4 regions of the Enterobacter sp. PL_is379 genome follow, and region 3 is predicted to be linked to each of the others. Evidence: predicted binding sites of a transcription regulator. Region 3 holds the regulator's gene; each other region holds the start of a gene.

Region 1 (8,016 bases), on a different contig from region 3:
ATGCCGATCATGGCGCTGGCGATCAATCGCTATGGTGAACAGCTGCACGAGCGCTTTAAGCTGGCGCAGGCGGCGTTTTCGTCTCTGAACGATCGCACCCAGGAGAGCATGACCAGCATTCGCATGATCAAAGCGTTTGGCCTGGAAGACCGGCAATCTGCGCTGTTTGCGGCCGATGCGGCGGACACGGGAGCGAAAAACATGCGCGTTGCGCGTATTGACGCCCGCTTCGACCCGACGATCTATATCGCGATTGGCATGGCTAACCTTTTGGCGATTGGCGGCGGCAGCTGGATGGTGGTGCAGGGCACGTTGACCCTGGGGCAATTAACCAGCTTTGCGATGTATCTGGGGCTCATGATCTGGCCGATGCTGGCGCTGGCCTGGATGTTTAACATCGTGGAGCGCGGCAGCGCCGCCTATAGCCGCATTCGCGCCATGCTGGCCGAAGCGCCTGTGGTCGTTGACGGCAGCGACGCGGTACCGGAAGGGCGCGGCGTCATGACCGTCGACGTCCGGCAGTTTATCTATCCGCATACGGAGAATCCGGTACTGGAGAACGTCAGCTTTACCCTACAGCCGGGCCAGATGCTGGGCATCTGCGGCCCGACGGGATCCGGCAAAAGTACCGTGCTGTCGCTGCTCCAGCGCCACTTTGACGTCACCGAGGGTGATATCCGCTTCCACGATATTCCCCTGACCAGGCTACTGCTGGATGAGTGGCGTGGTCGCCTGGCGGTCGTCAGCCAGACGCCGTTTTTATTTTCGGACACCGTGGCGAACAACATTGCCCTTGGACGTCCGTCGGCGACGCAGGAAGAGATTGAACATGTGGCGCGTTTGGCCAGTGTGCATGAGGATATTTTGCGTCTGCCGCAGGGCTACGAAACGGAAGTCGGGGAACGCGGCGTCATGCTGTCCGGCGGGCAAAAACAGCGTATCTCCATTGCCCGCGCGCTGCTGCTGAATGCGGAAATCCTGATCCTGGACGATGCGCTCTCCGCCGTGGATGGCCGTACCGAGCACGAAATCCTGCATAACCTGCGCCAGTGGGGCGACGGACGCACGGTGATTATCAGCGCCCACCGTTTGTCAGCGCTCACCGAAGCCAGCGAAATTCTGGTCTTACAACACGGGCACATTGCCCAGCGCGGGCAGCATGAAACGCTGGCCGAGCAGCCGGGCTGGTATCGCGATATGTACCGCTATCAACAGCTTGAAGCGGCGCTGGACGATGCGCCGGAGCAGGATGAGGAGGCCGCCAATGCGTAAGCTCGGAACAATGTGGCCGACGCTTAAACGTCTGCTGGCCTACGGCTCACCGTGGCGTAAACCGCTCTCGGTGGCCGTGCTTTTGCTCTGGATTGCGGCAATTGCCGAGGTGAGCGGTCCGCTGCTCATCAGCTATTTTATCGACAACATGGTCGCCAAAAGCTATCTACCGCTGGGTCTGGTGGCGGGTTTAGGCGTGGCCTACGTCGGCTTACAGCTGACGGCGGCAGGATTGCACTATGCTCAGTCGCTGCTGTTTAACCGGGCCGCCGTGGGCGTCGTTCAGCAGCTGCGTACCGATGTCATGGACGCGGCGCTTCGCCAGCCGCTCAGCGAGTTTGATATCCAGCCGGTCGGGCAGGTGATTTCGCGCGTGACCAACGATACCGAGGTGATCCGCGATCTGTACGTCACCGTGGTCGCGACGGTATTACGCAGCGCGGCGCTGATTGGCGCGATGCTGGTGGCGATGTTCAGCCTCGACTGGCGCATGGCGCTGGTGGCGATCACCATCTTCCCGGCGGTGCTGATTGTTATGGTGATTTACCAGCGCTACAGCACGCCGATTGTGCGTCGGGTGCGCGCTTACCTGGCCGACATCAATGATGGCTTCAACGAAGTGATCAACGGCATGAGCGTCATCCAGCAGTTCCGCCAGCAGGCGCGCTTTGGCGAACGCATGGGCGAAGCCAGCCGTTCGCACTATATGGCGCGTATGCAGACGCTGCGCCTGGACGGTTTCCTGCTGCGACCGCTGCTGAGCCTGTTCTCGGCGCTGGTGCTGTGTGGGCTGCTGATGCTCTTTGGCCTGAGCTCAAACGGTACGATTGAGGTGGGCGTGCTGTACGCTTTTATTAGCTATCTGGGACGCCTCAACGAGCCGCTGATCGAGCTCACTACGCAGCAATCGATGCTGCAACAGGCGGTCGTCGCCGGTGAGCGCGTCTTTGAGCTGATGGACAGGCCGCGTCAGGCCTACGGCAATGATGAGCGACCTCTGCAAAGCGGGGCAATCGCCTTTGATAACGTCTCGTTTGCCTATCGTGAAGACCGTCTGGTGTTGCAGGACATCACGCTTGACGTTCCGTCGCGCGGTTTCGTCGCGCTGGTGGGTCATACCGGCAGCGGTAAAAGCACGCTCGCCAGCCTGTTGATGGGCTACTACCCGGTCACGCAAGGCGAAATCCGCCTCGACGGGCGCCCGCTCGCGTCTCTTAGCCACACGGTGTTACGCAAAGGCGTTGCGATGGTGCAGCAGGATCCGGTCGTACTGGCCGATACCTTCTTTGCCAACGTAACCCTGGGGCGGGACTATTCAGAGGCACAGGTTTGGGCGGTACTGGAAACGGTGCAGCTGGCAGAGCTGGCGCGCGGGTTCAGCGACGGGATCAACACGAAGCTGGGCGAGCAGGGCAACAATCTCTCCGTGGGGCAAAAACAGCTCCTGGCGCTGGCGCGCGTCCTGATTGAAACGCCGCAGGTGCTGATTCTTGACGAAGCCACGGCCAGCATAGATTCCGGTACCGAGCAGGCGATTCAGCAGGCGCTGGCCGCCGTACGCGACCATACGACGCTGGTGGTGATTGCCCACCGCCTTTCCACCGTCGTCGATGCGGATACCATTCTGGTGCTGCATCGCGGACAGGCCGTTGAACGCGGTACGCACCGCGAGCTGCTGGAAGCAAAAGGGCGCTACTGGCAGATGTACCAGCTGCAGCTGGCGGGCGAAGAGCTGGCCGCCAGCGTGCGTGATGAAGAGTCGCTTAGCGCCTGATGCACTAAAATGAGGCGGCGCGCTAACAGTCATTCCTGTTGGTGCAAAACTGAAACGCACCCTGCACCGGCATGGTGCGTTTTTTTTCACCCGGGCGTTTAACAGAACCGTGTAACGCTCATCACACCGTTGTTCCCCTTCGTTTTCATTTCTGGCACACCCCTTGCAATACCTTCTGCGTAAGCTGCGGCCATTACCGAATTCTGACTGGAGGGGATCTATGAAGCTGGTTACGGTTGTAATCAAACCATTCAAACTCGAAGACGTGCGCGAAGCATTGTCTTCAATGGGTATTCAGGGACTGACTGTCACCGAAGTGAAAGGCTTTGGTCGTCAGAAGGGTCATGCCGAGCTTTATCGCGGGGCGGAATACAGCGTTAACTTTCTGCCAAAAGTAAAAATTGATGTCGCGATTGCTGACGATCAGCTTGATGAAGTCATTGATGTCATTAGCAAAGCGGCCTACACCGGCAAAATTGGCGACGGCAAAATTTTCGTTGCCGAACTGCAGCGCGTCATTCGCATTCGTACCGGCGAATCTGACGAAGCGGCTCTGTAATTAACGCCTGGCACACAGTGATAGGGATCGAGAAAATGAAGATAGCAACACTTAAAACGGGTCTGGGTTCGCTGGCACTGCTGCCGGGCCTGGCGCTGGCTGCTACCCCTGCGGTGGTCGACAAAGCCGATAACGCCTTTATGATGATCAGCACCGCGCTGGTGCTGTTCATGTCCATTCCGGGCATTGCGCTGTTCTACGGCGGCCTGATCCGTGGCAAAAACGTTCTCTCCATGCTGACGCAGGTTGCCGTGACGTTCGCACTGGTCTGCGTGCTGTGGGTGGTTTACGGTTACTCGCTGGCGTTCGGCACGGGCAACGCGTTCTTTGGTAACTTCGACTGGGTGATGCTGAAAAATATTGAGCTGACCGCGCTGATGGGCAGCTTCTATCAGTATATTCACGTGGCGTTCCAGGGCTCCTTCGCCTGTATTACCGTCGGGCTGATTGTGGGCGCGCTGGCCGAGCGTATTCGTTTCTCTGCCGTTCTGATCTTCGTGGTGGTCTGGCTGACGCTCTCCTATGTGCCGATTGCGCACATGGTCTGGGGTGGCGGTCTGCTGGCAACGCACGGTGCGCTGGACTTCGCGGGCGGTACCGTTGTTCACATCAACGCCGCGGTAGCGGGTCTGGTGGGTGCCTACCTGATTGGCAAACGCGTGGGCTTCGGTAAAGAAGCGTTTAAACCGCACAACCTGCCGATGGTCTTTACCGGTACGGCTATCCTCTACTTTGGCTGGTTTGGCTTCAACGCCGGCTCAGCGAGTGCAGCAAACGAAATCGCCGCGCTGGCCTTCGTGAACACCGTTGTGGCCACGGCGGGTGCAATCCTCTCCTGGGTATTTGGCGAGTGGGCGGTACGCGGTAAACCTTCTCTGCTGGGCGCCTGTTCGGGTGCCATCGCCGGTCTGGTTGGCATCACCCCAGCATGTGGTTATGTCGGTGTGGGCGGTGCGCTGCTGGTCGGCCTGGTGTCCGGTCTGGCGGGTCTGTGGGGCGTGACTGCACTGAAACGTCTGCTGCGCGTTGACGACCCATGCGATGTGTTTGGCGTGCACGGCGTGTGCGGTATCGTCGGCTGTATCATGACCGGTATCTTCACGGCGAAATCGCTGGGTGGTGTGGGCTACGCTGAAGGCGTCACTATGGTTCATCAGGTACTGGTGCAGCTGGAAAGTATTGCTATCACCGTGGTGTGGTCTGCCGTTGTCGCTTTCATTGGCTACAAACTGGCGGACATGACCGTCGGTCTGCGTGTCCCTGAAGAGCAGGAACGCGAAGGTCTGGACGTCAACAGCCACGGCGAGAATGCGTATAACGCGTAATAAACAGCAAAACGGCAACCTGAGGTTGCCGTTTTTAGTGTTTGTTCCCTCTCCCCGTGGGAGAGGGCCAGGGTGAGGGCATCAGGCCGCACAAGGTAAAAGCAAAACGGCAACCTCAGGTTGCCGTTTTTAGTGTGTATTCCCTCTCCCCGTGGGAGAGGGTCAGGGTGAGGGCATCAGGCCGCACATAATCATCCGCGATTACGCATTACCCCTTCCTGCACCGTTGAAGCGACCAGCACGCCGTCCTGGGTATAAAACTCCCCACGCACAAACCCGCGAGCGCTCGACGCCGACGTACTCTCCACGCTGTAGAGCAGCCACTCATTCATGTTGAAGGGACGGTGGAACCACATCGAGTGATCGATCGTCGCGACCTGCATCCCTTTTTCGAGGAAGCCGACGCCGTGCGGCTGCAGCGCCACCGGCAGGAAGTTGAAATCAGACGCGTAGCCCAGCAGATACTGATGCACTCGGAAATCTTCCGGCACGGTGCCGTTAGCCCGGATCCACACCTGGCGCTTTGGCTCGGCGGTGTGGCCCTTCATCGGGTTATGGAACTCAACCGGGCGGATCTCCAGCGGTTTATCGCAGAGAAACTTTTCTTTGACCTGAGGCGGAAGCAGATGCGCCAGCGCACGAGCGATATCCGTCTCCGATTTGAGATCGTCCGGCGAGGGGGCAGGGGGCATGACTTTCTGATGCTCATAACCCGGCTCTGGCGCCTGGAAAGAGGCGGTCATGTAAAAGATCGGCTTACCGTTCTGAATGGCCGCGACGCGGCGCGCGCTGAAGCTGTTGCCGTCTCGCAGAACTTCAACGTCATACACGATGGGTTTCGCGCTATCGCCAGGGCGTAAGAAGTAGCTGTGGAACGAATGCACCAGACGGTCTGCCGGGACAGTCTCCTTTGCTGCGTACAGAGCTTGTCCGACGACTTGCCCCCCGAAGACCTGGCGTAAACCTAAATCTTCGCTCTGTCCGCGAAAGAGTCCTTCCTCAATTTTTTCCAGGTTCAGTAATGTCAGCAGATTGTTCAGTGCCTGACTCATAGTTGTCCTCAATAAACGCCGTAGCGAAAGATAGGCTGAGTATAACGCAGAAATGAAAGTGGTCCGATGGGTAGAATAATCTGAATATCAGGATGATTTCAGGCATTAATCAGTGAGTTGTGCCACACTTAACTACGTTATGTGATTGAAACGACATCGGATGGGATCGATCCCGCTGGTGCATTGATAAGGAGACTTCAATGAAACTCGTGCCCATGCTAAGTGGTGTAGCTATTGCGGTGGCGTTGTCCGCCTGTGCCGGTAAGAGCGCCCAGGTGCCAGTGCCAGCAGCAGACCCGAACGGGATTAATACCCTTTCGCAGCAATCCATTCAGCAGCCTAACGTTTCCGGTACCATCTGGATTAAACAGAGAGTTGCGCTGCCGCCGGATGCGGTATTAACCGTGACGCTGTCTGATGCTTCCCTGGCCGACGCACCGTCGAAAGTCGTGGCTCAGCGTGCCGTTCGTACTGAAGGCAAGCAGGCGCCGTTTAGCTTCGTGTTGCCGTATAACCCGTCGGACGTGCAGCCTAACGCCCGTATCCTGCTGAGCGCAGCGGTAACCATCAACGGTAAGCTGGTCTTCATTACCGATACGGTCCAGGAAGCGATCAACAACGGTGGGACAAAAATCGACCTGAACCTGGTGCCGGTGCAACAGACCGAAGTGCCGGTCGCGCCGCAGACCAATCAGCCGTCCCTGCCAACCCCACCGACTCAGATGTAATATCTGCATTGCCCCTCTCCTCCGGGAGAGGGGTCAATATTCCCAGCGAAATTTCTGCAAATCGATCTGACCCGACCCTGACACCTGCACCCCCTCTGAAAGTAACGCCTGACGCTGACGCTGGAGATCCGGCCCGGTGAGTGAGATGACGCCATGACGATTCACCACCCGATGCCAGGGCAACGTACTGCCTTCCGGCAGCCGTTTCAGGACGCCTCCAACCTGTCGCGCCGCGCGCGGTGAACCGGCCAGGCGTGCGACATCACCATAGGTGGTGACATAGCCTTCCGGGATTGAGGCCACGATTTGCCATACGCGCTGTGGAAAGGAGTCGTGTTCGTCCATACCTTCACCTGTGGGGAGTTTCTGGAAAGCTATGGTAAACCAGGATCTTCATGATTGCTGCGCCTGTTTGCGCAAGAAACCAGCATCCGGTTCCTGGCGGCTTGCAATTGGGCCCTCGCACAGGGATAATGCGCCAGCGCGTTGGTTATCAACGCTCTCAATGGGGGCTCTGTTGGTTCTCCCGCAACGCTACTCTGTTCACCAGGTCAGGTCCGGAAGGAAGCAGCCAGGGCAGACGACGTGTGTGCCGGGATGTAGCTGGCAGGGCCCCCACCCATTTCTGCCCTCATAAGATCTTCCTGCTTCACCTCTCCCTTTAAACCGCTATCCCGCAATAATATTATGCCTATATTGTGTAATATATATTTCATCCCGCTGAAATATTATTGTCATAAACCTGTAATAATAGACTGTCATTTTATAATTGGATGGTTATTTTCTTCCATAACTCAAAAAAATATATATCTGGATAAGATTGTTAACTTCGTGTATTAAATAAAGTACTTATTCCGAAGGGAAGTGACAAACATGGCTACAGCGGTATTAAACGTTAAGATTGATGATGCGCTGAAAGAAAGACTTCGCCACTATGCGGAAGTGAATAACGAGAATTTAAGCGTGACGACAGAGAAACTGCTGCTGCTGGCGTTCGAAGCAGTAGAAGAGGCGGGAGTATCGGAAGAGGATATTGATAATCAGCACACGGAAGAAGAGAGTGTTTCTCCTTTTACTCCTAAAGAAATCAAAGCTCTACGCAAACTTCTGAAGAAGAGAAAATGAAACAACAACTGTCAACTGCCAGTGACTACAAAGAGGCCTGCGATCTGTTGCGTTCAGGCTACGTGAAGCATGTACGTCTTGGCTGGAATGTCGGAAGTGATGAGTTCTTTCGTATTGCGTCTGACTGGTGTGATACCGGCGCAAAAATAAAGAAAGACGGTGAAAACTTCGTTATTTCACT
Region 2 (8,016 bases), on a different contig from region 3:
GATCATCTCCGGATCGAGCGCCGACGTGGGCTCATCAAACAGCATCGCCACCGGATCCATGCACAGCGCGCGGGCGATCGCCACACGCTGCTGTTGGCCGCCAGAAAGCTGCGCCGGGAACTTATCGGCATGCGCAGAAAGCCCAACGCGTTCCAGGAGCTTCAGACCTTTCTCGCGCGACGCTTTTTTATCACGCTTAAGCACTTTAACCTGCGCCAGCGTCAGGTTCTCAATAATAGAGAGGTGAGGGAACAGCTCAAAATGCTGGAATACCATGCCAACGTGAGAGCGAAGCTGGGCGAGGTTGGTTTTCTTGTCGTTGACTTTAGTACCGTTGACGACGATCTCACCCTGCTGCACTGGCTCCAGTCCGTTGACGGTTTTGATCAGCGTCGATTTACCGGAACCTGACGGCCCGCACACTACCACCACGTCGCCTTTTTTCACTTCGGTGGAGCAGTCGGTCAGCACCTGAAAGTGCCCATACCATTTAGAAACATTTTTCAGGGAAATCATTATACCGTCCTTTTCTTCAGCCAGCTGACCAACAGCGACGCGCTTAAACTAATCACAAAATAGACCGCACCCGCGAAGAGCACCATCTCAACCTGCGTACCATCACGCTCACCGATGGTTGACGCGGTACGGAAGAAGTCTGCCAGGCTCAGAACGTAGACCAGCGAGGTATCCTGGAACAGCACGATACCCTGGGTCAGCAGGAGCGGAACCATGGCGCGAAACGCCTGCGGCAGAATAATGAGCTGCATGGACTGCCAGTGCGTCATCCCCAGCGCCAGCGCGGCGCTGGACTGTCCGCGGGAGATACTCTGAATGCCCGCTCGGATAATCTCTGAATAGTAAGCGGCTTCAAACATCGAGAACGCTACCATCGCCGAGATCAGACGGATATCGGTTTTCGGCGACAGCCCCAGCACGTTCTGCAGGAAGCCGGGCACGATCAGGTAAAACCACAGCAGCACCATCACCAGCGGGATGGAGCGGAATACGTTAACGTAAGCGGTCGCGAACCAGGCGAGCGGCTTAAAGCTCGACAGTCGCATAACGGCCAGCAGAGTGCCCCAGACGATACCGACGATGATGGCAATGACGGTGATTTTTAAGGTAATCATCAGGCCATCAAGCAGGTAAGGCATGGATGGAACGATAGAACTCCAGTCAAATTCGTACATTATTTGCCCCCCATGTTGCCCGGCAGGCGAATTTTGCGTTCAACCAGGTTCATCACCAGCATGATGAAAGCGTTTATCAGAACATAGGCGAGCGTGATCGCGGTGAAGGATTCCCACGCGTGAGCGGAGTAATCCAGCAGCTTGCCCGCCTGTGCAGCCATATCGACCAGGCCAATGGTCGAGGCGATGGCCGAGTTTTTCACCAGGTTCATCATCTCGGAGGTCATCGGCGGAACGATGACGCGGTAGGCGTTAGGCAGCAGCACGTAGCGGTAGGTCTGTGGCAGGGTTAACCCCATCGCCAGACCCGCATTTTTTTGTCCACGGGGCAATGACTGAATGGCGGCACGCACCTGCTCGCAAACGCGCGCAGCGGTAAACAGCCCCAGACACATCATGGAGGAGACAAAGAACTGTACGTTCGGATCCAGTTCCGACTTGAACCACATGCCAATATTTTCCGGAAGCAGTTCCGGGATAACCAGATACCAGGTAAAGAATTGCACGATCAGCGGAACGTTACGGAACAGTTCCACATACAGGGTGCCGAGTGTTGAAAGAAAACGGTTAGGGACGGTGCGCAGAATACCGAACAAAGAACCGACAAGAAACGCGATGATCCACGCCGTTATCGATAATGCCACGGTGACCTGAAAGCCGCTCCACAGCCAGCCAAGATAGGTGGTGTTGCCGAACGGGGCTTGTTGCAGAAATATGCCCCAGTTCCAGTCGATTGACATAATAAACTCCAGAAAAAAAAGGGTAGCAGCGCTACCCTCGAAGATTGGTGAGAAGCTCATTTTTCGCGTTGAGTGGGGAACGACCACTCAACGTATAGTCTGTCCATGCTTCCCGACAATCGAGAGGGCAGGAGATCCCGCCCCTGTTGTTCTAATTAGTTAAGAGCCTTGTCATTTGGAGATTTGAACAGCGCTTTCATGTCGTCAGACAGTTCAAAATTCATGTTCAGGTTTTTAGGTGGAATCGGGTTCTTGAACCATTTGTCGAACCATTTTTCCGCTTCGCCAGAGGTCTGCACCTGAGCGATGGTGTCATCGATCAGCTTTTTGAACTGCGGATCGTCTTTACGCAGCATACAGCCGTAGGCTTCTTTCGACTGCGCGGTGCCGACGATATCCCAGTTGTCAGGTTTCTTCGCTTTCGCACGTTCGCCCGCCAGCAGGGCGTCATCCATCATAAACGCGACGGCACGACCGCTTTCCAGGGTACGGAAGGAGTCGCCATGGTCTTTCGCGCTGATGATGCGCATATCCATTTTTTTCTCGTCGTTCAGCTTGTGCAGCAGCACTTCTGACGTGGTACCGGAGGTGACAACAACCGCTTTACCTTTCAGATCAGCGAAGTCTTTAATCTCGCCGCCTTTCTTCGTCAGCAGGCGGGTGCCTACAACAAAGATGGTGTCAGAGAAGGCAGCCTGCTTCTGACGCTCGAGATTGTTGGTGGTGGAGCCACACTCGAAATCAAAGGTGCCGTTTTGCAGCAGTGGAATACGGTTCTGTGAAGTGATTGGGATCAGCTTCACCTGCAGGTCAGGTTTGTTCAGCTTTTTCTTCACGGCTTCAACGATAGCGTTGGAGTAATCCTGTGAATAACCCACGACTTTTTGCGTGTTGTCGTAGTAAGAGAACGGGACAGATGATTCACGGTGGCCGACCACGATGACGCCGTTTTTGGCAATCTTGTCGAGAGTGCTGCCTGCTGCAGGCGCATCTTCAGCGTGGACCACGCCAGCAGACATTCCCATAACCAGCATTGCTGTGGCCAGTTTACGTAATTGCATACCCAACTCCTTTTTTATCAGCGCCAGAGACGCATTGATACCCATTGTGATGTTGTTATATCTCGCGCAATGCGAGTGCAGTGTTATGCAAGCTTGTTAACATTTAGTCTGGCTTAATGTAAAGATTTTGCTGCGTTATTGTTTATTTTTGCGAAGCGCGCCGCACCATTCAGAGGCAAATATCTCCCGTTGCACCGTTTCGGTGCTACCGATGATCTACGCTGGTGCGACAAAGTTGCACGTTAAGCCAAACTGCGTTTACCTGAATAAACAAAGCAATAGGCGTGCCAGAATGGGAGTTTGGGAGGATTTACCGGGTAAGCGTCAGCGCCACCCGGCAACAGAAGGGAAGGTTATTTACGACGCTGACGCAGGCTCATCAGCACTGCGCCAAAGCCGAACAGCGTGGTCAGTATCCACAGCGACCAGTTGCCGGTACGGGCGTATGGCGTCAGTCCCGTGGTCGGCGTGACGTTAGCGGTCAGTACCTCACGGGTAAACTGCGGGATCATCGCCTGAATTTCACCCTGCGGACCAATCACGGCGGTGATGCCGTTGTTGGTGCTGCGCAGTAACGGACGCGCCAGCTCCAGGGAGCGCATACGTGCCATCTGGAAGTGCTGCCACGGGCCAATTGACTTACCAAACCAGGCATCGTTGGAGATGGTCAGCAGATAGTCCGTATCCGGGCGGAAGTTATCGCGCACCTGCTCGCCGAGAATGATTTCGTAGCAGATGGCCGGCGTCAGGGCAGCGCCGTGCGCGTGCAGCTGAGGCTGAACGTACGGTCCGCGGCTGAAGGAGGACATCGGCAAATCAAAGAACGGGGCCAGCGGGCGCAGAATCGATTCCAGCGGCACAAATTCACCAAATGGCACCAGGTGGTTCTTGTTGTACCGGTCAGTGGAGTGGTAGCTGTATTCGCTGTCTTTGCCGAGCGTAATGATGGTGTTGTAGGTGTCGTAGCGGTTCTGCTGATTCAGACGCGCATCGACAATCCCGGTGATAAGCGTGCTGCCGCGGGCCAGCAGCAGATCGTTCATCATGTTGAGGAACGGCTGCTGGTTAATTTCCAGATCGGGGATCGCAGACTCCGGCCAGATAATCAGCTGCGATTTACCCATCACCTCTTCGGTGGCGTTGGCATAGATCTTCAGCGTATTCAGCAGCTCTTTCTCGTCCCACTTCATGGACTGCGGGATATTCCCCTGCACCATGGAAACCCGCATGGCGCGATCGGGCTCAGGCGTGAACCACTGGATATAGCGCAGCGGGAAGGGCAGGGCGAACAGCACCAGCGCCACAGCCAGCGGTTTCCAGCCTCGCGTGACCAGCGCTAATACCAGCAGGCCGCTCACGACCATCAGCAGGAAGTTGATAGCTTCAACACCCATTACCGGTGCCAGGCCTTTCAGCGGGCCGTCAATCTGGCTGTAGCCGAACTGCAGCCACGGGAAGCCGGTCAGCACCCAACCGCGCAGGAACTCGGTTACCTGCCAGACCACCGGCGCGGCAATGGCGACGCGCAGCCAGTTGGTTTTGGGCCACAGGCGAGAAAGGATGCCGGCGAACAGACCGGTATAGAGCGAGAGATAGGCGGCGAGCAGTACCACCAGGAAGACGTTTACCGGGCCAGGCATACCGCCAAACTGGGCGATGCTGACGTAGACCCAGTTAATACCTGAGCCAAACAGCCCCAGCCCCCAGAAGTAGCCGATAGCGGCAGCCTGTACCGGACGACGGTTCAGGGTCAGACCCTGAAGCCCCATCAGGGAGAGAATGGCCGCGGGCCAGATATCGTAAGGAGAAAAAGCCAGCGTACCGCTGGCTCCGAGTAACAGCGCCAGCAGCAAACGGACGCGCTGGCGTTCAAGCAATGGGGCAAATGCCATTTACATTAATCTTCCAGTTTTGGCACCGGTGAGTCGTCCGGCGTTCTGACGTGAACCTGTATAATACGTCGGCTGTCGGCCATGGCTACTTTGAACTGGTAACCGTCGATGTCAACGGTCTCTCCACGCGCCGGGAGGTGGCCAAAGGCCTGCATCACCAGCCCGCCAATGGTATCGACCTCTTCATCGCTGAAGTGGGTTCCGAAGGCGTCGTTGAAGTCTTCGATGGAGGCCAGCGCGCGCACGGTCCAGGTGTGGCGGCTAAGCTGACGGAAGTCGATATCTTCTTCTTCGTCGTACTCGTCTTCGATTTCGCCCACGATCAGCTCAAGGATATCCTCGATCGTGACCAGACCGGAAACGCCACCAAATTCATCAATAACAATCGCCATGTGGTAACGCTGAGAGCGAAACTCTTTCAGCATCCGATCCACACGTTTACTTTCCGGCACAACCACGGCCTGGCGTAACACTTTTTCCATGCTGAAGGCTTCGGCATCGCTGCGCATAAACGGCAGCAGGTCTTTCGCCATCAAAATCCCTTCGATGTGATCTTTGTCTTCGCTGATGACCGGGAAACGCGAGTGGGCGGATTCGATGATCACATCGAGGCACTCGTCCAGCGTCTGGTTACGTTTCAGGGTGATCATCTGCGAGCGGGGGATCATGATATCGCGAACGCGCTGGTCGGCGATGTCCATTACCCCTTCGAGCATTTCGCGCGTATCTTCGTCGATAAGGTCGTTCTGCCCGGAATCACGAATCAGCTCCAGCAGTTCATCACGGTTTTTCGGTTCGCCGTGGAAAAGCTGGTTCAGAATGAGGGAGAAAAATCCCTTTTTACTGGTTGTCGTGTCGCTACTGTGTGAATTGTCGTCGCTCATGGCGTTTGTTAAGGGTTCTCTTGTTAGTTCAACGTTTACCGCCACGCGATGTCCTTTCGTGGCGGCAGGGGAGTCCGTCAGGTGACGGACTATTCTTTCTCGGCAATGTACGGATCCTCATAGCCCAGAGCAAGCATTATCTCTGTCTCGAGGGACTCCATCTCTTCCGCTTCGTCGTCTTCAATATGATCGTAGCCGAGCAGATGCAGGCTGCCGTGTACCACCATATGCGCCCAGTGGGCCTCAAGCGGCTTTTGCTGCTCTTTGGCTTCCTGCTCAACCACCTGACGGCAGATGATCAGATCGCCCAGCAGCGGCATCTCGATGCCCGGCGGCGCTTCGAACGGGAAAGAGAGCACGTTGGTCGGCTTATCTTTCCCGCGATAGGTCAGGTTAAGCTCATGGCTTTCCGCTTCATCCACCAGGCGAATCGTAACTTCTGATTCTTCCTGAAACTGAGGAATAACGGCATCCAGCCATTTCTGAAACTGTGCCTCATCTGGCATGCCGGAATTGTCTTCACAGGCCAGCTGTAAATCGAGGATCACCTGACTCATTTCTGTTCTTGCTCCTGCGCTTCGCGCTTACGTTCTGCGGCCAGTTCGGCCTTACGCTTCTGATCCGCCTCTTCCCAGGCTTCATAGGCATTAACGATACGCGCGACCACCGGGTGGCGTACCACGTCTTCACTGTGGAAGAAGTTAAAGCTGATTTCGTCGACCTCGGCCAGCACCTCAATGGCGTGGCGCAGACCGGATTTGGTACTGCGCGGCAGGTCAATCTGAGTGACGTCGCCGGTAATCACCGCCTTCGAGTTAAAGCCAATACGCGTCAGGAACATTTTCATCTGTTCAATGGTGGTGTTCTGGCTCTCATCGAGAATGATGAACGCATCGTTCAGCGTACGACCGCGCATGTAGGCGAGCGGGGCAACTTCGATAACGTTACGCTCAATGAGCTTCTCGACCTTCTCAAAGCCCAGCATTTCGAACAGCGCATCGTATAAAGGACGCAGATACGGGTCGACCTTCTGGCTCAGATCGCCTGGCAGGAAGCCCAGTTTTTCACCGGCTTCAACGGCAGGGCGGGTCAGCAGGATACGGCGGATTTCCTGACGCTCCAGCGCATCGACCGCCGCGGCAACGGCGAGATAGGTTTTACCCGTCCCCGCCGGACCCACCCCGAAGGTGATGTCGTGGTCGAGGATATTGGCGATGTACTGCGCCTGGTTTGGCGTACGCGGCTTAATGACACCACGTTTGGTCTTGATGTTAATGGCCTTGCCGTAGTCCGGTACGCTCTCCGCGCTCTGCTCAAGCACGCGCGCCTCTTTAATCGCGAGGTGGATCTGTTCCGGTTCGATATCTTGCGTTTCGCCGCGCATTGGGGCGGTATCAACATACAGGCTACGCAGAATATCCGCAGCGGCGTTGACGCAGATAGGGCGTCCGGTAAGTTTGAAATGATTATCGCGACGATTGATTTCGATACCCAGACGTCGCTCCAGTTGTTTGATATTGTCATCAAACGGCCCGCACAGGCTCAGCAGGCGAGCGTTGTCTGCTGGCTCAAGGCTAATTTCACGCGTATCTATGTTCAAACTGTTCCTCTTTAATTGGTTAACCGATCCGTTGCGACAGGACGTAATAAAACGGTCATTACCGAAATTATTCACGCCACAGAATAAAGGCGCAAGCGTTGCGGAAGATATTGGGGACGATGAGAGGAAATACAAGGCCTGCCGGAAGGGCAGGCCATGAGGATTAAGGCTGGTAAATCCCAACGCCAGAATCGTTTTCTTTTCGGGTGCGCGAGATTACGGATTCCGGTGACTCGGCAATGCGCAGGCCCATTTCGTCCTCGGTGCGTACCAGCTTCGCGCGCAGCGAGTTGGTCAGCACTTCAACAATCTCGACGTCTACGAATTTACCGATCATATCCGGGGTGCCTTCAAAGTTCACCACGCGGTTGTTCTCGGTACGACCGGACAGTTCCATAATGCTCTTGCGTGAGGTGCCTTCCACCAGAATGCGCTGAACGGTGCCGAGCATGCGACGGCTCCAGGCGTTGGCCTGCTGAAGGATACGCTCCTGCAGAATATACAGACGCTGTTTCTTCTCTTCTTCCGGAACATCGTCAACCATATCGGCCGCCGGTGTTCCAGGACGCGCAGAGAAAATGAAGCTATAGCTGACGTCAAAATTCACTTCACCGATGAGCTTCATGGTGCGCTCGAAGTCATCAGCGGT
Region 3 (8,016 bases):
TGATGGTTTTTATGCCACGGTGTCCGAGAGCGGCCAACGCATTTAACAGCATGAGTGGCTTAACTCCCTATTCCCAGTAAATCGTCACGATAGTCGCCCGCCGGGTAGCGGAACGGCACAGGGCCATCGGCAATACCGTCGAGGAACTGCCGCACGCGCGGATCGCAATTCTCCTGCAGCGCCTGGGCGCTACCGTGCGCGACGATCTTTTTGTCCGCCACGATATAGGCGTAATCGGCAATGCTCAATACTTCCGGTACATCGTGAGATACCACAATGCAGGTGACGCCAAGCGCACTGTTCAGTTCAGAGATGAGCTTCACCAGCACGCCCATCGTGATGGGATCCTGTCCAACGAACGGTTCGTCAAACATGATTAAATCAGGTTCGAGTGCAATGGCTCGCGCCAGCGCGGCGCGGCGCGCCATCCCCCCGGATAGCTCTGAAGGCATCAGTTTCGCGGCGCCCCGCAAACCGACGGCTTCAAGCTTCATCATCACCGTGCTTTTCAGCAGTTCAGGCGGCAAGCTGGTATGCTCGCGCAGCGGATAGGCCACGTTATCAAAGACATTCATGTCGGTGAACAAGGCTCCAGACTGAAAGAGCATGCTCATGCGTTTGCGGACAGTATACAGGCGCGAGCGTGACATCTCCGGGATGTTTTCGCCATCAAAGAGAATTTCACCGCTATCCGGTGGGATCTGCCCACCAATAAGGCGCAACAGGGTCGTTTTACCGATCCCGGACGGCCCCATGATGGCAGTGATCTTGCCACGCGGTACGGTCAACGAAATATCATCAAATATCAATCTGTTGGCGCGAGAAAAACTCACACCGCGAACATCGACTAAATTCGCCATCGTTTGGCTCATTTATGGTTCCTTTATTACCCTGCTCACATTAAGGCATGCTGCCTGAATCAGCCCTCAACTCCGCATTTTTACAGAATAATAGCCGTTGAGGTTAGCGAAAGCTGGCATTTGTTTTACTTTTCCGGCGCATAAAGTCAAAATTAGGAATTCGTTACGCCTCAGACTGTATGCAGTCCAGCCATTTCCGCGCGATGGACCGACGAGTATACCTGAAGAAAGGACTTTTGATGCTTTTAGCAACAGCACTGTTAATAATTGGTTTACTTTTGGTGGTCTACAGTGCTGACCGTTTAGTGTTTGCTGCATCTATCCTGTGTCGCCTGACGGGCGTACCGCCTGTCGTCATCGGGATGACCGTGGTCAGTGTTGGAACGTCACTTCCTGAAATCATCGTCTCTGTCTCGGCATCGCTGCATGGCCAGTTAGACCTGGCAGTCGGCACTGCGATTGGCTCTAACATCGTCAATATACTCTTGATTTTAGGCCTGGCGGCACTGCTCCATCCATTTCGCGTGCATTCTGATGTTCTGCGCCGTGAATTGCCGCTAATGTTAATCGTAAGTCTGCTGGCAGGGTGCGTATTTTACGATGGTGTACTGAGCTACAGCGACGGCATTTTCTTGCTGGCGCTGGCCGTTATTTGGCTGCTCTATAGTGTTAAAATCGCCCGTCTGGCTGAAAAGCAGGGCCAGGATAGCCTCACGCGTGAGCAGGTCGCCGAACTTCCGCGAGAAGGCACGCTGCCTGTTGCCCTGCTGTGGCTTGGCGTTGCGCTGATCATCATGCCGATGGCAACGCGTATGGTCGTGGATAACGCGACGGTGCTGGCGAACTATTTCGCCATCAGTGAACTGACCATTGGCCTGACGGTGATTGCCATCGGTACCAGCCTGCCGGAGCTGGCTACGGCCATTGCGGGGGCACGCAAAGGTGAGGATGACATTGCCATTGGTAATATCATCGGTTCCAACATATTTAATATCGCCATTGTGATGGGGCTGCCGGCCCTGATTACGCCAGGGCCCTTTAATCCCCTGGCGTTCTCACGCGACTACGGCGTGATGTTATTGGTCAGCGTGATATTTGCCCTGCTCTGCTGGCGGCGGCAACGACAGATCGGCAAAGGCGCAGGCGCGCTGCTGACGGGTGGATTTATCGTATGGATGGCGATGCTGTACTGGCTCTCGCCTCTTCTCTCTGGGTAACGGAAACGCATTATGTCGCAAATAGAATTGCAGCCGGGTTTTGACTTTCAGAAAGCAGGCAAAGACGTTCTGGAGATTGAACGTGAAGGTCTGGCGCAGTTAGATCAGTACATTAATCAGGATTTTAGTCTGGCATGTGAGAAGATATTCTACTGTGCCGGCAAAGTCGTGGTGATGGGGATGGGTAAGTCCGGCCACATTGGACGCAAAATGGCGGCAACGTTTGCCAGTACCGGCACCTCGTCCTTCTTTGTGCACCCGGGGGAAGCCGCGCACGGCGATCTGGGTATGGTCACGCCGCAGGATATCGTCATCGCGCTGTCCAACTCCGGTGAGTCCAATGAGATCCTGGCGTTGATTCCGGTACTGAAGCGCCTGCAGGTGCCGCTTATTTGCATGACCAGCCGTCCGGAAAGCAGCATGGCGCGGGCGGCAGACATTCACCTGTGCGTGAAAGTGCCCAAGGAGGCCTGTCCGCTCGGCCTGGCGCCGACGTCCAGCACCACCGCCGCGCTGGTCATGGGTGATGCGCTTGCCGTCGCGCTGCTCGAAGCCCGTGGTTTTACGCCGGAAGATTTCGCGCTTTCCCACCCGGGCGGTGCGCTGGGGCGCAAGCTGCTGCTTCGGGTAAACGATATTATGCACACCGGGGATGAGATCCCTCACGTCAGTAAAGAAGCCTCCCTGCGTGATGCGCTGCTGGAAATCACCCGCAAGAATCTGGGGATGACGGTCGTGTGCGACGATCTGATGAAAATTCAGGGGATCTTCACCGATGGCGACCTGCGTCGCGTGTTCGACATGGGTGTCGATGTCCGCACGCTCGGCATTGCCGACGTGATGACGCCAGGCGGTATCCGCGTGCGTCCGGGTACGCTGGCCGTGGATGTGCTGAACCTGATGCAGTCCCGCCATATCACCTCCGTTATGGTTGCCGATGGCGACCAGTTGCTGGGTGTGGTACATATGCATGATCTGCTGCGCGCAGGCGTAGTGTAATGAAGGATAAGACAATGAGTAATGCGGGTGCATCCCTTGCAACCTGTTATGGTCCGGTCAGTACCCAGATGATGGCAAAGGCGGAAAACATTCGTCTGCTCATCCTGGATGTGGATGGGGTACTCTCCGACGGCCTGATTTACATGGGCAATAATGGTGAAGAGCTGAAAGCGTTTAACGTTCGCGACGGCTACGGTATCCGCTGTGCGCTCACCTCAGGTATTGAGGTGGCTATCATCACCGGGCGAAAAGCTAAACTGGTAGAAGACCGCTGTGAAACCTTAGGCATTACCCATCTGTATCAGGGGCAATCCGATAAGATGGCGGCGTTTAAGGATTTACTGGGTAAACTGGCTATCGCACCGGAAAACGTGGCCTACGTCGGGGACGATCTGATTGACTGGCCCGTGATGGCTGAAGTTGGGCTTAGCATCGCCGTTGCCGATGCGCATCCGCTGCTGATCCCGCGCGCTGACTACGTTACCCACATCAACGGGGGCCGCGGTGCCGTACGTGAAGTCTGCGATCTGCTCCTGCTGGCGCAGGGCAAGCTTGATGAGGCCAAAGGGCAATCGATATGAGTAAAACCAGACGTTGGATTATCATTTTGCTTTCGCTTGTCGCACTGGTATTGATTGGCGTGAACCTTGCCGATCGCGACGATACGCAAACGGAAGTGATCAACAATAACGATCCAACCTATAAAAGCGATCACAGCGACACCGTGGTCTACAGCCCTGAAGGCGCGCTGAACTATCGCCTGATTGCCCAGCATGTTGAATATTTTTCAGATGATGGTATTTCGTGGTTTACCCAACCTGTCATGACCACATTTGATAAGGACAAAGTGCCGACGTGGTCAATTAAGTCAGATCGGGCAAAACTGACAAATGACCGTATGCTTTATCTGTATGGCCACGTTGAAGTCAACGCCCTGACCGCTGACTCGCAGCTACGAAAAATTACGACGGATAATGCCCAGATCAACCTGGTAACCCAGGACGTGACGTCGCAGGATCTGGTCACACTGTATGGCACAACATTTAATTCCAGCGGTTTGAGAATGCGCGGGAACTTACGCAGCAAAAACGCCGAGCTGATTGAAAAGGTTAGAACCTCCTATGAAATTCAAAACAAACAAACTCAGCCTTAAAGTAATTATCGCCAGCGCGATGCTGGCGACCAGTCTCCCCGCGCTTGCTGTAACGGGCGATACCGACCAACCGATCCATATCGAGTCCGATACCCAGTCTCTCGATATGCAGGGCAACGTCGTCACCTTCACGGGTAACGTCGTCATGACTCAGGGCACCATCAAAATCAACGCCGACAAAGTGGTCGTGACCCGTCCGGGTGGCGAGCAGGGCAAAGAGATCATTGATGGTTACGGTAACCCGGCCACCTTCTATCAGATGCAGGACAACGGCAAGCCGGTGAAAGGTCACGCTACGCACATGCACTATGAGCTGGCGAAGGACCTGGTCATCCTGACCGGTAATGCGTACCTGGAACAGCTGGACAGCAACATTACCGGCGACCAGATTACCTATCTGGTAAAAGAGCAAAAAATGCAGGCCTCCAGCGAGAAAGGCAAACGCGTCACCACCGTACTGGTTCCGTCGCAGCTGCAGGACAAAGGCAAAGGCCAGGCCCCGGCACAGAAGAAGAGTAACTAATTCGTTATGGCAACATTAACTGCAAAAAATCTCGCGAAGGCCTATAAGGGCCGCCGTGTCGTAGAAGATGTCAGTCTGACCGTCAACTCCGGCGAAATTGTAGGGCTGCTTGGCCCTAACGGTGCGGGTAAAACCACCACTTTCTACATGGTCGTTGGCATTGTGCCGCGCGATGCCGGCAACATTGTCATTGACGATGAAGACATCAGTCTTCTGCCGCTGCACGCACGCGCACGTCGCGGGATCGGCTACCTGCCGCAGGAAGCCTCCATTTTCCGTCGTCTTAGCGTTTACGATAACCTGATGGCGGTCCTACAAATTCGTAACGATCTGACCAGCGAACAGCGTCAGGATCGTGCCAACGAGCTGATGGAAGAGTTCCACATTGAGCATCTGCGCGACAGCCTCGGTCAGGCTCTCTCCGGGGGCGAACGCCGTCGTGTTGAGATTGCCCGTGCGCTGGCCGCAAACCCGAAGTTTATCCTTCTGGATGAACCGTTTGCGGGCGTTGACCCAATCTCGGTTATCGACATTAAACGTATCATTGAACACCTGCGTGACAGCGGGCTTGGCGTACTGATCACCGACCACAACGTCCGTGAAACGCTGGCCGTGTGTGAACGCGCGTATATTGTGAGCCAGGGCAATCTGATCGCCCACGGTACGCCACAGCAGATCCTCGAAGACGATCATGTTAAGCGCGTCTATCTTGGGGAAGACTTCAGACTCTGATAGGGTAGAGGTAACGTAACGCCGAACCGGAGAAAAATGCTCTGAACATGAAGCAAGGTTTGCAATTAAGGCTCAGCCAACAACTGGCGATGACGCCGCAGCTACAGCAGGCAATTCGCCTGTTGCAACTGTCCACGTTAGAACTTCAGCAGGAGCTCCAGCAGGCGCTGGACAGCAACCCCCTACTGGAACAAACCGATCTTCATGACGAGGTAGATACCCAGCAATCGCAGGATACAGAAGCGCTCGACACCGCGGATGCACTCGAACAAAAAGAGATGCCGGACGAGCTTCCGCTGGATGCCAGCTGGGATGAAATCTACACCGCCGGAACCCCTTCCGGTACGCGTGCAGACTACCAGGATGATGAGCTACCGGTCTATCAGGGCGAAACCACCCAGTCACTGCAGGATTACCTGATGTGGCAGGTGGAGCTCACTCCCTTCTCCGATACCGACCGCGCGATTGCCACCTCAATTGTCGATGCCGTTGACGACACCGGCTATTTGACCGTCACGCTGGACGATATTCTGGAAAGCATGGGCGACGACGAGATAGAGCTTGAGGAAGTTGAAGCCGTTCTGAAGCGCATCCAGCGTTTCGATCCGGTAGGCGTGGCCGCAAAAGATCTGCGCGACTGCCTGCTGATCCAGCTTTCTCAGTTCAGCAAAGAGACGCCGTGGCTCGACGAGGCGCGCTTAATCATCAGCGATCATCTGGATCTGCTGGCGAACCACGATTTCCGCTCCCTGATGCGCGTCACGCGCCTGAAGGAAGAAGTGCTGAAAGAAGCGGTGAATCTGATCCAGTCGCTCGATCCGCGCCCGGGACAGTCGATCCAGACCAGCGAGCCCGAGTACGTCATCCCGGATGTGCTGGTCAGAAAACACAATGGCCGCTGGGTCGTTGAACTGAATTCAGACAGCATCCCTCGCCTGCAAATCAACCAGCAGTATGCCTCCATGTGCACCAGCGTGCGTAACGACTCCGACAATCAATATATTCGTAGCAATTTGCAGGAAGCGCGATGGCTGATCAAAAGTCTGGAGAGCCGAAATGATACGCTGCTACGCGTCAGCCGCTGTATTGTCGAACAGCAGCAGGCCTTCTTTGAGCAGGGCGAAGAGTATATGAAACCGATGGTACTGGCGGATATCGCCCAGGCCGTCGAAATGCATGAATCAACCATTTCCCGTGTCACCACGCAGAAGTATCTGCACAGTCCACGCGGTATTTTTGAGCTTAAGTATTTCTTCTCCAGCCATGTAAATACCGAGGGCGGCGGTGAAGCGTCGTCAACGGCCATTCGTGCCCTGGTGAAGAAGTTGATCGCCGCGGAGAATCCCGCGAAGCCACTAAGCGACAGTAAGTTAACCACCATGCTGTCCGATCAGGGTATTATGGTGGCACGTCGTACTGTTGCGAAGTATCGAGAGTCTTTATCCATTCCGCCGTCCAACCAGCGTAAACAGCTGGTCTGACACAACCGATAAGGAAGACACTATGCAGCTCAACATCACTGGACAAAACGTCGAAATTACTGAGGCTTTACGCGACTTTGTGAACGCGAAGTTTGCAAAACTCGAGCAGTATTTCGAAAGGATCAATCAGGTCTATATTGTGTTGAAAGTGGAGAAAGTGACTCATATCTCGGATGCCACCCTGCATGTTAACGGGGGTGAACTGCATGCCAGTGCGGAAGGGCAAGACATGTACGCTGCTATCGACGGCTTAATTGATAAGCTTGCGCGACAGCTCAATAAACATAAAGATAAACTGAAACAACACTAATTGTCCGGGCAGTTAACGGGTGCAGGACGGCCTGTTGTGAAACACAACAGGCCATTTGTACAGTTAGCGCTTAGGTGAAATTATGATGAACAACGATTCCGCTCTTCAACTGAGCAATGTCCTTAACCAGGAATGTACCCGCAGTGCGGTTCACTGCCAGAGCAAAAAACGTGCGCTGGAGATCATCAGTGAACTGGCCGCAAAACAGCTGGGCCTGCCGCCGCAGGTGGTGTTCGAAGCGATTCTGACCCGTGAAAAGATGGGCAGTACCGGTATCGGCAACGGCATCGCGATCCCGCATGGCAAACTGGAAGAGGATACCCTGCGTGCCGTCGGTGTGTTTGTGCAACTTGAAACACCCATCGCCTTCGATGCCATTGATAACCAGCCCGTCGATCTCCTCTTCGCGCTGCTGGTGCCTGCTGACCAGACGAAAACCCATCTGCATACGCTGTCGCTGGTCGCCAAGCGTCTGGCTGACAAAACCATTTGCCGTCGACTGCGCTCGGCTCAAAGTGATGAAGAGCTCTATCAAATTATCACTGAAGCAGAAGGCAATCAGGATGATGCATAACCAGGAGATGGCCTTCACATCTGTTGTCCTGAGGAGAAACGGAACATGGTGCTGATGATTGTCAGTGGCCGTTCAGGGTCGGGGAAATCCGTTGCTCTGCGCGCGCTGGAAGACATGGGTTTTTACTGCGTCGATAACCTGCCGGTCGTGTTATTGCCCGACCTGGC
Region 4 (8,016 bases), on a different contig from region 3:
CTGCTGACCTTTCTTTTCTTCAGACATAAAAATTCTCTTTAATCACGCCACCAGCAAGGAGACGAACGCTAAAAATGCAAAACCAAAACCGGCCCAGGTGATGCGTGACGTTTCGACAAAACGCAGGCGCGCCATGCTGTTTTCGAACAGGGCAATCACCAGCACGCCAACCAGCAGCTTGAGGACGGCAACCACGACGGCCAGCAGCAGACCGCCCGCGGAGAAGTGCGTCATCTGCCCCCACGGGAAGAAGACGCCGACAAACATCTGCAGCACCACCAGCTGTTTGAGGCTGATGCCCCACTTCAGCACCGCGAAGCCGTAGCCGCTGTACTCGGTAAGCGGCCCTTCCTGCAGCTCCTGCTCGGCTTCGGCCAGGTCGAACGGCAGTTTGCCCATCTCAATGAAGGTGGCGAACGCGCAGGCGCACAGCGCCAGCACCAGCGGGATTGAGCACGCCACCGGCCAGTGGTAAACGGTGTGGGTGATAAAGCTGATGTGGGTGGAACCCGCCACCTGCGCGGCGACCCACAGCCCCAGCAGCAGGATCGGCTCAACCAGCACGCCGAGCATCGCCTCGCGGCTGGCACCGATGCCGGTAAACGGGCTCCCGGTGTCGAGGCCCGCAATCGCAAAGAAGAAACGGGCGATGGCAAAGAGGTAGATAAGCGTAATCAGATCCCCGAGCGCCGGCAGCGGCGATCCTACCGTCACCACCGGCAGCGCGGTGGCGATGGTCAGCATGACGCCCACCATCACGAACGGCGTCAGGCGGAAGACCCAGCCTGCGGCATCCGGCGCCACGCTCTGACGAGAAAGCAGTTTGAAGATATCGCGGTACTCCTGAAGCACCCCAGGCCCGCGACGGTTGTGCATCCGGGCGCGCGCCACGCGCGTGATGCCCGACAGCAGCGGCGCTACGGCGAACAGCACCAGCGCCTGAAGAATTGCCAGTAACAGACTCATGTCAGGCTCCTCGTGAAATCACAATGACCACCAGCACCGCCAGCTCGATGACCGCCAGACGGCGGAACAGCGCGGGCGCGGCGGCGCTCTGCCAGCCGGGTACCCAGGCCACCGGATTCAACCAGTGGCGCAGCTTCAGCACGGCGGCGAAGTTCTCCTTCACCGGCATGGCGAAACCGTGGGCGGTGATAACCATCGACTGTTCATGTTCGTAGCCGCAGGCCCACGCCGCACCGCGCGCGCGGGAGGTGAGCCTGTCGCGTTTGAAGAACAGCATCAGGACGAGCGGCAGCAGCGGTGCGCCAATCAGCAGCAGCGCGATCATAGGCTGAGAGACGGTGGTATTCGCCACGGTCAGCGGCAGCGGAATGGCGTTGCCCAGCAGCGGCAACAGCCACGGTGCGGCGACGCCGCCCGCGATGCAGCACAGCGCCAGCGCGACCACGCTCACGCCCATCAACAACGGTGCGCAGCAGGCGTTTTCAGCTTCGCGGGTGCGCGGCGCGCCGAGGAAGGTCACGCCGTAGACTTTCGCCATGCACATCACCGCCAGCGCCCCGGTAATTGCCAGCCCGACCGCCAGCAGCGGGCCGAGCAAACGCGCGATAAAGAGATCGCTCTGACCGAGCGCGAAGAAGGACTGATAGATCACCCACTCCCCGGCAAAGCCGTTCAGCGGCGGCAGCGCGGCCATCGCCATCAGCCCGACCAGCATCGCCAGTGAAATTACCGGCATCTTTTTGCCAATCCCGCCCAGCTTTTCGATGTCCCGATGGCCGGTGCGGAACCAGAGGCTTCCCGCGCCGAGGAACAGGGTGCTTTTAAACAGGCTGTGGTTAACGAGGTGATAAAGACCGCCGATAAAACCGGCCGCGATTAGCGCCGGATGATTGAGCGCCAGCCCGGTTACGCCCGCGCCAATACCGAGCAGGATGATGCCGATATTTTCAAGCGTGTGGTACGCCAGAAGACGCTGGATATTGTGCTCCATCAGCGCGTACAGGCCGCCGACGAACGCGGTAATCATTCCGGCGATCAGCAGCACAACGCCCCACCATAGCGGCGGTTGTCCGCCGGTCAGCGTAATCGCCAAAATTCCGAACAGACCCACTTTCATCACCACCACCGAAAACAGCGCGGCGGCGGGCGCGGAGGCATTCGCATGCGCCTGCGGCACCCAGCCGTGCAGCGGGATGATGCCAGCGAGCAGGCCAAAGCCGATAACGCCCAGCAGCCAGACGTCATTCCCCAGCGGATGCCCGTTGAGCGCAGAGAAATCCAGCGTGCCAAAGCGTTGCCACACCAGCCAGCAGGCCAGCACCAGCAGCAGCGCCCCCAGGCGTCCCAGCGCAAACCACAGCTTGCCGGAGGCGCTGCAGCCCGTCAGGAACACGCCGAACAGCGCCATGATCTCCGCCATCACCACCAGCGCGCCGAGGTTGCTGGCGATAACGGTACAGACCGCCGTCGCCATCAGCAGATTGACCAGCAGGCCGTTGGCTTTAGCGTGCGGGTGGCGGTGCCAGTCGATATTGAACAGGCTGATAAACAGCCCGCACAGACCAAACGTCACCAGCCAGATGGCGTTCAGGGGCGTGATCTCAACGGTGTGCCGAATCAGCGGCATCACGGTTTCTGCGGACTGGCCGCCGAGCAGGACAACGCCGCCTGCCGCCAGCGTCATCAGGCTAGCTACCGCCCCGCCAATCCCGGCGATCGCGCCGCTCAGGGTTTTATGGAATGAGAAGATCAGCGCCAGAACAGCGGCGGCAGTAAAACAGGCTACCGCGCTGGTAATCATCATTGCCGCGTTCATTTCGCCCCCTCGTTAAGCGCCTGTAGCAGAGAAAGGTCGCCAAAATCACTGTTGATGGTCAGCTCGCGTTTACGCTTGCTGGTACGGGCGATGTCGCGAATGTTAACCAGAATCAATGCCTTAGTCGGGCAGGTGCGCACGCAGGCCGGACCCTGCTCATCGAAGCTGCACAGGTCGCACTTCACCGCCACGGCGCGGATGCCGGGCACCCAGTCCAGCAGCGTGCTTACGCGTGCCGGAGCCGGTGGCGCAGGCGGGGCTTTTGGCGAGTTAGCGTTCGCCGGAATGTGCAGCGGACGGCTGCCGGAAAATTCAATCGCGCCAAACGGGCAGGCGATGCCGCACAGCTTGCAGCTTACGCACAGGCTTTCGTTCAGCTGGACAGCGCCATCAACACGGGTGATGGCATTCACTGGGCAGACACCCGCGCAGGGAGCATCTTCGCAGTGATGGCAGAGCTGCGGGGCAGACTCTTTTTCATTACGCATGACGTGCAGGCGCGGCATGGACTGCAGCCCATGCAGGCGATGCGTTTCCGAACACGCCGCCTCACAGGTTCGACAGCCAATACAGACCGTCGAGTCGGCAATTACAAAACGGTTCACCGGGTCATCCTCTGGTGATAGTCATTTTTGACGAAAAACTGTCTTGTCGACACTTCTCGACACGCAAGGGTCAGGCCACGTTCGCTGAGGCATTTCCGTCCATCAGCTGCTTCAGGTTGACCGGGAGATCGCGTTCAACGGCGGCGTACAGGCCGTTATAGACCGGCGCGATTTTTTCCAGATAGTGCTCCAGCACCTGCTGGCGATCGCGGTTGCTGACGTGGCCGTCCACCATGCCGTCGGCCATCAGCTGCGCCTTCGCAATACACTGTTTTTCGCCGTCTTTTGTCTCGAGGTGGTACTCAATGGTGTGGCTGTTGAAGTTATCCGCCAGGGTCACGTTAATGGTGAAATGGCCGAACAGGACAAAGCTCATATCCCCCTGTGCCGCGCAGCTCATCGCGTGGTGAAGACGCGCTTTCGAGAGGGTAATGCCCTGAACCAGCGAGTTGCAGTAAAGGTGCCACTGGTCCTGCAGCTGCTGATGACGCTGCGCGATGTAATCCGCTTTTTCGCTGATTTCCCAAATAGTCATAGAAGGTATCCGTTTAATGGAGATAGCGGCTGTTAAGCAGATTCCATGCCAGTTTTTATCAATATGATTTTTAATGGATTTAATTGCAAAACCGCTGTCAACGCCGCGGTGTCGACGTGTCATTTCGACAGCGTTGACATCGTCACGCCTTAACAAAAATCAAGCTGGCACCGTTATTGCATTCAATGGCGCAATTCACTGAGGAGGCGTCATGCACGAAATCACCCTCTGCCAGCGGGCTCTGGAACTTATCGAGCAGCAGGCAGTGCAAAACCACGCGAAACGCGTTACCGGCGTCTGGCTGAAGGTCGGGGCGTTTTCCTGCGTCGAGACCAGCGCCCTGAATTTCTGTTTTGAACTGGTGTGCCGCGGCACGCTGGCGGAAGGCTGCGAACTGCATATTGAAGAGCAGCAGGCGGAATGCTGGTGCGAGCAGTGCCAGCAGTACGTCACCCTGCTGTCATCAAAGGTTCAGCGCTGTCCGCAGTGTCAGAGCACCGGTCTTCGCATCGTGGCGGATGACGGCATGCAGATCCAACGTCTCGAAATCGAGAAGGAGTAAAGTATGTGTAGTACCTGCGGTTGCGCCGAAGGCAACCTGTATATAGAAGGGGATGAACATCGCCCCCATTCCGCGTTTCGCTCCGCGCCCTTTTCTCCTGCCCCACGCCCTTCTGCGGCACTGACCGGTATCACCTTCGCTCCACAGCGCTCCGATGCGGGCGATCTGCACTACGGCCACGGGGAGGCGGGGACCCACGCACCGGGCATCAGCCAGCGCCAGATGCTGGAGGTGGAAATCAACGTGCTGGACAAAAATAATCAGATAGCCGCCCGCAACCGCGTCCGCTTTGCCACCCGCAAACAGCTGGTGCTGAATCTGGTCTCCAGCCCCGGCTCCGGCAAAACCACGCTGTTAACGGAAACGCTCAAACGCCTGAACGGGCGCGTCTCCTGCGCGGTGATTGAAGGCGACCAGCAAACCGTTAACGACGCGGCGCGTATTCGCGAAACCGGCACCCCGGCGATTCAGGTTAATACCGGCAAAGGCTGCCACCTGGATGCACAGATGATTGCCGACGCCGCCCCGCGTCTGCCGCTGGCGGATGATGGCATTCTGTTTATTGAAAACGTCGGCAACCTGGTCTGCCCGGCGAGCTTCGACCTGGGCGAACGGCACAAGGTGGCGGTGCTTTCGGTGACCGAAGGCGAAGACAAACCGCTGAAGTACCCGCATATGTTTGCCGCCGCGTCCATCATGCTGCTGAACAAAGTCGACCTGCTGCCGTACCTGAATTTCGACGTGGATAAGTGCCTGGCGTATGCCCGTGAAGTGAATCCAGAGATTGAGATCCTGCTGGTCTCCGCCACGCGCGGTGACGGCATGGACAGTTGGCTACAGTGGCTGGAGAACGAGCGATGTGCATAGGCGTACCTGGGCAAATTTACGCCATCGACGGTAATCAGGCCAAAGTCGAGGTCTGCGGCATCCTGCGCGACGTGGACCTGACGCTGGTGGGCAACACAGATGAAACGGGCGCATCGCGTCTCGGCCAGTGGGTGCTGGTGCACGTGGGGTTCGCCATGAGCGTAATTAACGAAGCGGAAGCCCGCGACACGCTGGATGCGTTGCAGAACATGTTTGACGTGGAGCCTGACGTGGGCGCGCTGCTATACGGCGAGGAGCGGTAATCATGCGTTACGTTGATGAATACCGCGCGCCGGAGCAGGTGCTACAGCTGATCGGCCACCTGAAAACGCGCGCAGCGCTGCTGGACTACACGACAGAAAGACCGCTGCGGATCATGGAGGTGTGCGGCGGGCACACGCACGCCATCTTCAAATTTGGCCTCGACCAGCTGCTGCCGGAGAACATCGAGTTTATCCACGGCCCCGGCTGCCCGGTCTGCGTGCTGCCGATGGGGCGCATCGACAGCTGTATTGAAATTGCCAGCCAGCCCGACGTCATTTTCTGCACCTTTGGCGACGCGATGCGCGTGCCGGGGAAAAACGGCTCGCTGCTGCAGGCAAAAGCGCGCGGTGCGGACGTGCGGATCGTCTATTCGCCGATGGATGCCCTGACGCTGGCAGAGAATAATCCCGCGCGCAAGGTGGTGTTCTTTGGCCTGGGGTTTGAAACCACCATGCCCGCCACCGCCATCACGCTGCAGCAGGCGAAAGCGCGCGGCGTCGATAACTTTTTCTTCTTCTGCCAGCACATTACGCTTATCCCCACCCTGCGCAGCCTGCTGGAAGAGCCGGGAAACGGCATTGACGCCTTTCTGGCACCGGGGCATGTCAGCATGGTGATTGGCACAGACGCCTACGGTTTTATCGCTGAACAGTACAATCGTCCGTTAGTGGTCGCTGGTTTCGAACCACTTGATCTACTGCAAGGTGTCACCATGCTGGTTGAGCAGAAAATAGCGGCCCTGAGTGCAGTGGAAAACCAGTACCGGCGCGTGGTGCCGGATGCGGGAAATGAACGGGCACAGCAGGCGATAGCCGACGTGTTTAGCGTTGAGGGCGACAGCGAATGGCGTGGTCTGGGGCTGATTGCCGAATCCGGCGTGCGCCTGACGTCAGCCTATCGCACATTCGACGCCGAAGCGCATTTCCGCCCGCAGCCGCAGCAGGTTTACGACGATCCCCGGGCCCGCTGCGGCGAGGTGCTCACCGGCAAATGCAAACCGCATCAGTGCCCGTTATTTGGCAATACCTGCAACCCGCAAACGGCGTTTGGCGCGCTGATGGTCTCCTCCGAAGGGGCGTGTGCCGCGTGGTATCAGTATCGCAACCAGGAGAGTGAAGCATGAATACGGTTGAAATGGCGCACGGCAGCGGCGGACAGGCGATGCAGCAGTTGATTAACCGGCTATTTATGTCGGCCTTTAACAACCCCTGGCTTGCCGAACAGGAAGACCAGGCGCGCATTGACCTCGCCCCCCTCACCGCCCAGGGCGACAGGCTGGCCTTCTCCACCGACAGCTACGTCATTGACCCGCTGTTCTTCCCGGGTGGCGATATCGGCAAGCTCGCCGTCTGCGGCACGGCCAACGACGTGGCCGTCAGCGGCGCCGTTCCGCGCTACCTCTCCTGCGGGTTTATCCTCGAAGAGGGCTTGCCGATGGAGACGCTCACGGCAGTGGTTAACAGCATGGCGCAGACCGCGCGCGAGGCGGGGATAGCTATCGTCACCGGCGATACCAAAGTGGTGCAGCGCGGCGCGGCCGACAAGCTGTTTATCAACACCGCCGGCATGGGGGCGATCCCCGCCGATATTCACTGGGGCGCGCAGCAGCTTAGCATGGGCGACGTGCTGATCGTGACCGGAACGCTGGGCTGCCACGGGGCGACCATCCTGAACCTGCGCGAAGGCCTGGGGCTGGACGGGGAACTGCGCAGCGACTGCGCGGTGCTCACCCCGCTGATTCAGACGCTGCGTGCCGTACCCGGCGTCAAAGCCCTGCGGGACGCCACGCGAGGCGGTGTGAATGCCGTGGTCCACGAATTTGCAGCAAGCTGCGGGTACGGGATTGAACTCACCGAGCGCAGCCTGCCCGTTAAGCCCGCCGTTCGCGGGCTTTGCGAACTGCTGGGGCTGGACCCGCTTAACTTCGCAAACGAAGGCAAACTGGTGATTGGCGTTGAACGCGCGGCCGCGGAAGCCGTTCTTGAACAGCTGCGGGCTCATCCGTCAGGAAAAGAGGCGGCAATGATTGGTGAAGTGGTTGAGCGCAAAGGGGTGCGCCTGACCGGGCTTTATGGCGTGAAGCGCACGCTGGATCTGCCGCACGCGGAACCTTTACCCCGTATTTGCTAGAACCGCGCCAAAAGCGGTCAGCACGGATTTTTTTGCTCGTTTTTACTGGAAAGCACTATGCCGTATACACCGATGAGCGATCTTGGACAGCAGGGCCTGTTTGACATCACGCGCACACTTTTACAGCAGCCCGATCTCGGCGCGCTGAGCGATGCCCTGACCCGGCTGGTCAGGCAGTCGGGGCTGGCCGACAGCGCCGCGATTGTACTGTGGCATAGCGGAACGCACCGCGCGAGCTACTACTCAACGCGTGACAATGGCAAAACGTTTG

Evidence for each region. Region 3 encodes sigma-54, which starts transcription at its own class of promoters, with help from an activator protein. Its sites were predicted from a motif close to GTTGGCACANNTTTCGCTNT; they were not measured.
Region 1: a site for sigma-54 is predicted at 3,197-3,216, ahead of glnK (P-II family nitrogen regulator). Genes of this name have one in related genera too.
Region 2: a site for sigma-54 is predicted at 3,264-3,283, ahead of AC0TOY_RS21860 (amino acid ABC transporter substrate-binding protein). Genes of this name have one in related genera too.
Region 4: a site for sigma-54 is predicted at 4,005-4,024, ahead of hycA (formate hydrogenlyase regulator HycA). Genes of this name have one in related genera too.

Annotation. Positions count from the first base shown of each region.
Region 1 is NZ_JBVPGT010000026.1:188,768-196,783, forward strand. It holds gene AC0TOY_RS08855 (SmdA family multidrug ABC transporter permease/ATP-binding protein) at 1-1,272, shown strand, start outside; gene AC0TOY_RS08860 (SmdB family multidrug efflux ABC transporter permease/ATP-binding protein) at 1,265-3,046, shown strand; gene glnK (P-II family nitrogen regulator) at 3,267-3,605, shown strand; gene amtB (ammonium transporter AmtB) at 3,641-4,930, shown strand; gene tesB (acyl-CoA thioesterase II) at 5,122-5,982, opposite strand; gene AC0TOY_RS08880 (YbaY family lipoprotein) at 6,183-6,710, shown strand; gene AC0TOY_RS08885 (MGMT family protein) at 6,744-7,055, opposite strand; RNA gene ffs (signal recognition particle sRNA small type) at 7,226-7,322, shown strand; gene AC0TOY_RS08895 (hypothetical protein) at 7,584-7,835, shown strand; gene AC0TOY_RS08900 (hypothetical protein) at 7,832-8,016, shown strand, end outside.
Region 2 is NZ_JBVPGT010000033.1:109,573-117,588, forward strand. It holds gene AC0TOY_RS21845 (amino acid ABC transporter ATP-binding protein) at 1-516, opposite strand, end outside; gene gltK (glutamate/aspartate ABC transporter permease GltK) at 516-1,190, opposite strand; gene gltJ (glutamate/aspartate ABC transporter permease GltJ) at 1,190-1,930, opposite strand; gene AC0TOY_RS21860 (amino acid ABC transporter substrate-binding protein) at 2,086-2,991, opposite strand; gene lnt (apolipoprotein N-acyltransferase) at 3,345-4,883, opposite strand; gene corC (CNNM family magnesium/cobalt transport protein CorC) at 4,889-5,767, opposite strand; gene ybeY (rRNA maturation RNase YbeY) at 5,857-6,324, opposite strand; gene AC0TOY_RS21880 (PhoH family protein) at 6,321-7,367, opposite strand; gene miaB (tRNA (N6-isopentenyl adenosine(37)-C2)-methylthiotransferase MiaB) at 7,531-8,016, opposite strand, start outside.
Region 3 is NZ_JBVPGT010000024.1:78,456-86,471, reverse strand. It holds gene mlaE (lipid asymmetry maintenance ABC transporter permease subunit MlaE) at 1-52, opposite strand, end outside; gene mlaF (phospholipid ABC transporter ATP-binding protein MlaF) at 60-872, opposite strand; gene AC0TOY_RS06065 (calcium/sodium antiporter) at 1,100-2,077, shown strand; gene kdsD (arabinose-5-phosphate isomerase KdsD) at 2,090-3,076, shown strand; gene kdsC (3-deoxy-manno-octulosonate-8-phosphatase KdsC) at 3,091-3,657, shown strand; gene lptC (LPS export ABC transporter periplasmic protein LptC) at 3,654-4,229, shown strand; gene lptA (lipopolysaccharide ABC transporter substrate-binding protein LptA) at 4,198-4,752, shown strand; gene lptB (LPS export ABC transporter ATP-binding protein) at 4,759-5,484, shown strand; gene rpoN (RNA polymerase factor sigma-54) at 5,532-6,965, shown strand; gene hpf (ribosome hibernation promoting factor) at 6,988-7,275, shown strand; gene ptsN (PTS IIA-like nitrogen regulatory protein PtsN) at 7,358-7,849, shown strand; gene rapZ (RNase adapter RapZ) at 7,895-8,016, shown strand, end outside.
Region 4 is NZ_JBVPGT010000031.1:349,096-357,111, reverse strand. It holds gene hycE (formate hydrogenlyase subunit HycE) at 1-27, opposite strand, end outside; gene AC0TOY_RS18170 (respiratory chain complex I subunit 1 family protein) at 43-966, opposite strand; gene hycC (formate hydrogenlyase subunit 3) at 968-2,782, opposite strand; gene AC0TOY_RS18160 (4Fe-4S dicluster domain-containing protein) at 2,779-3,387, opposite strand; gene hycA (formate hydrogenlyase regulator HycA) at 3,458-3,922, opposite strand; gene hypA (hydrogenase maturation nickel metallochaperone HypA) at 4,134-4,484, shown strand; gene hypB (hydrogenase nickel incorporation protein HypB) at 4,488-5,351, shown strand; gene AC0TOY_RS18140 (HypC/HybG/HupF family hydrogenase formation chaperone) at 5,342-5,614, shown strand; gene hypD (hydrogenase formation protein HypD) at 5,617-6,738, shown strand; gene hypE (hydrogenase expression/formation protein HypE) at 6,735-7,745, shown strand; gene flhA (formate hydrogenlyase transcriptional activator FlhA) at 7,803-8,016, shown strand, end outside.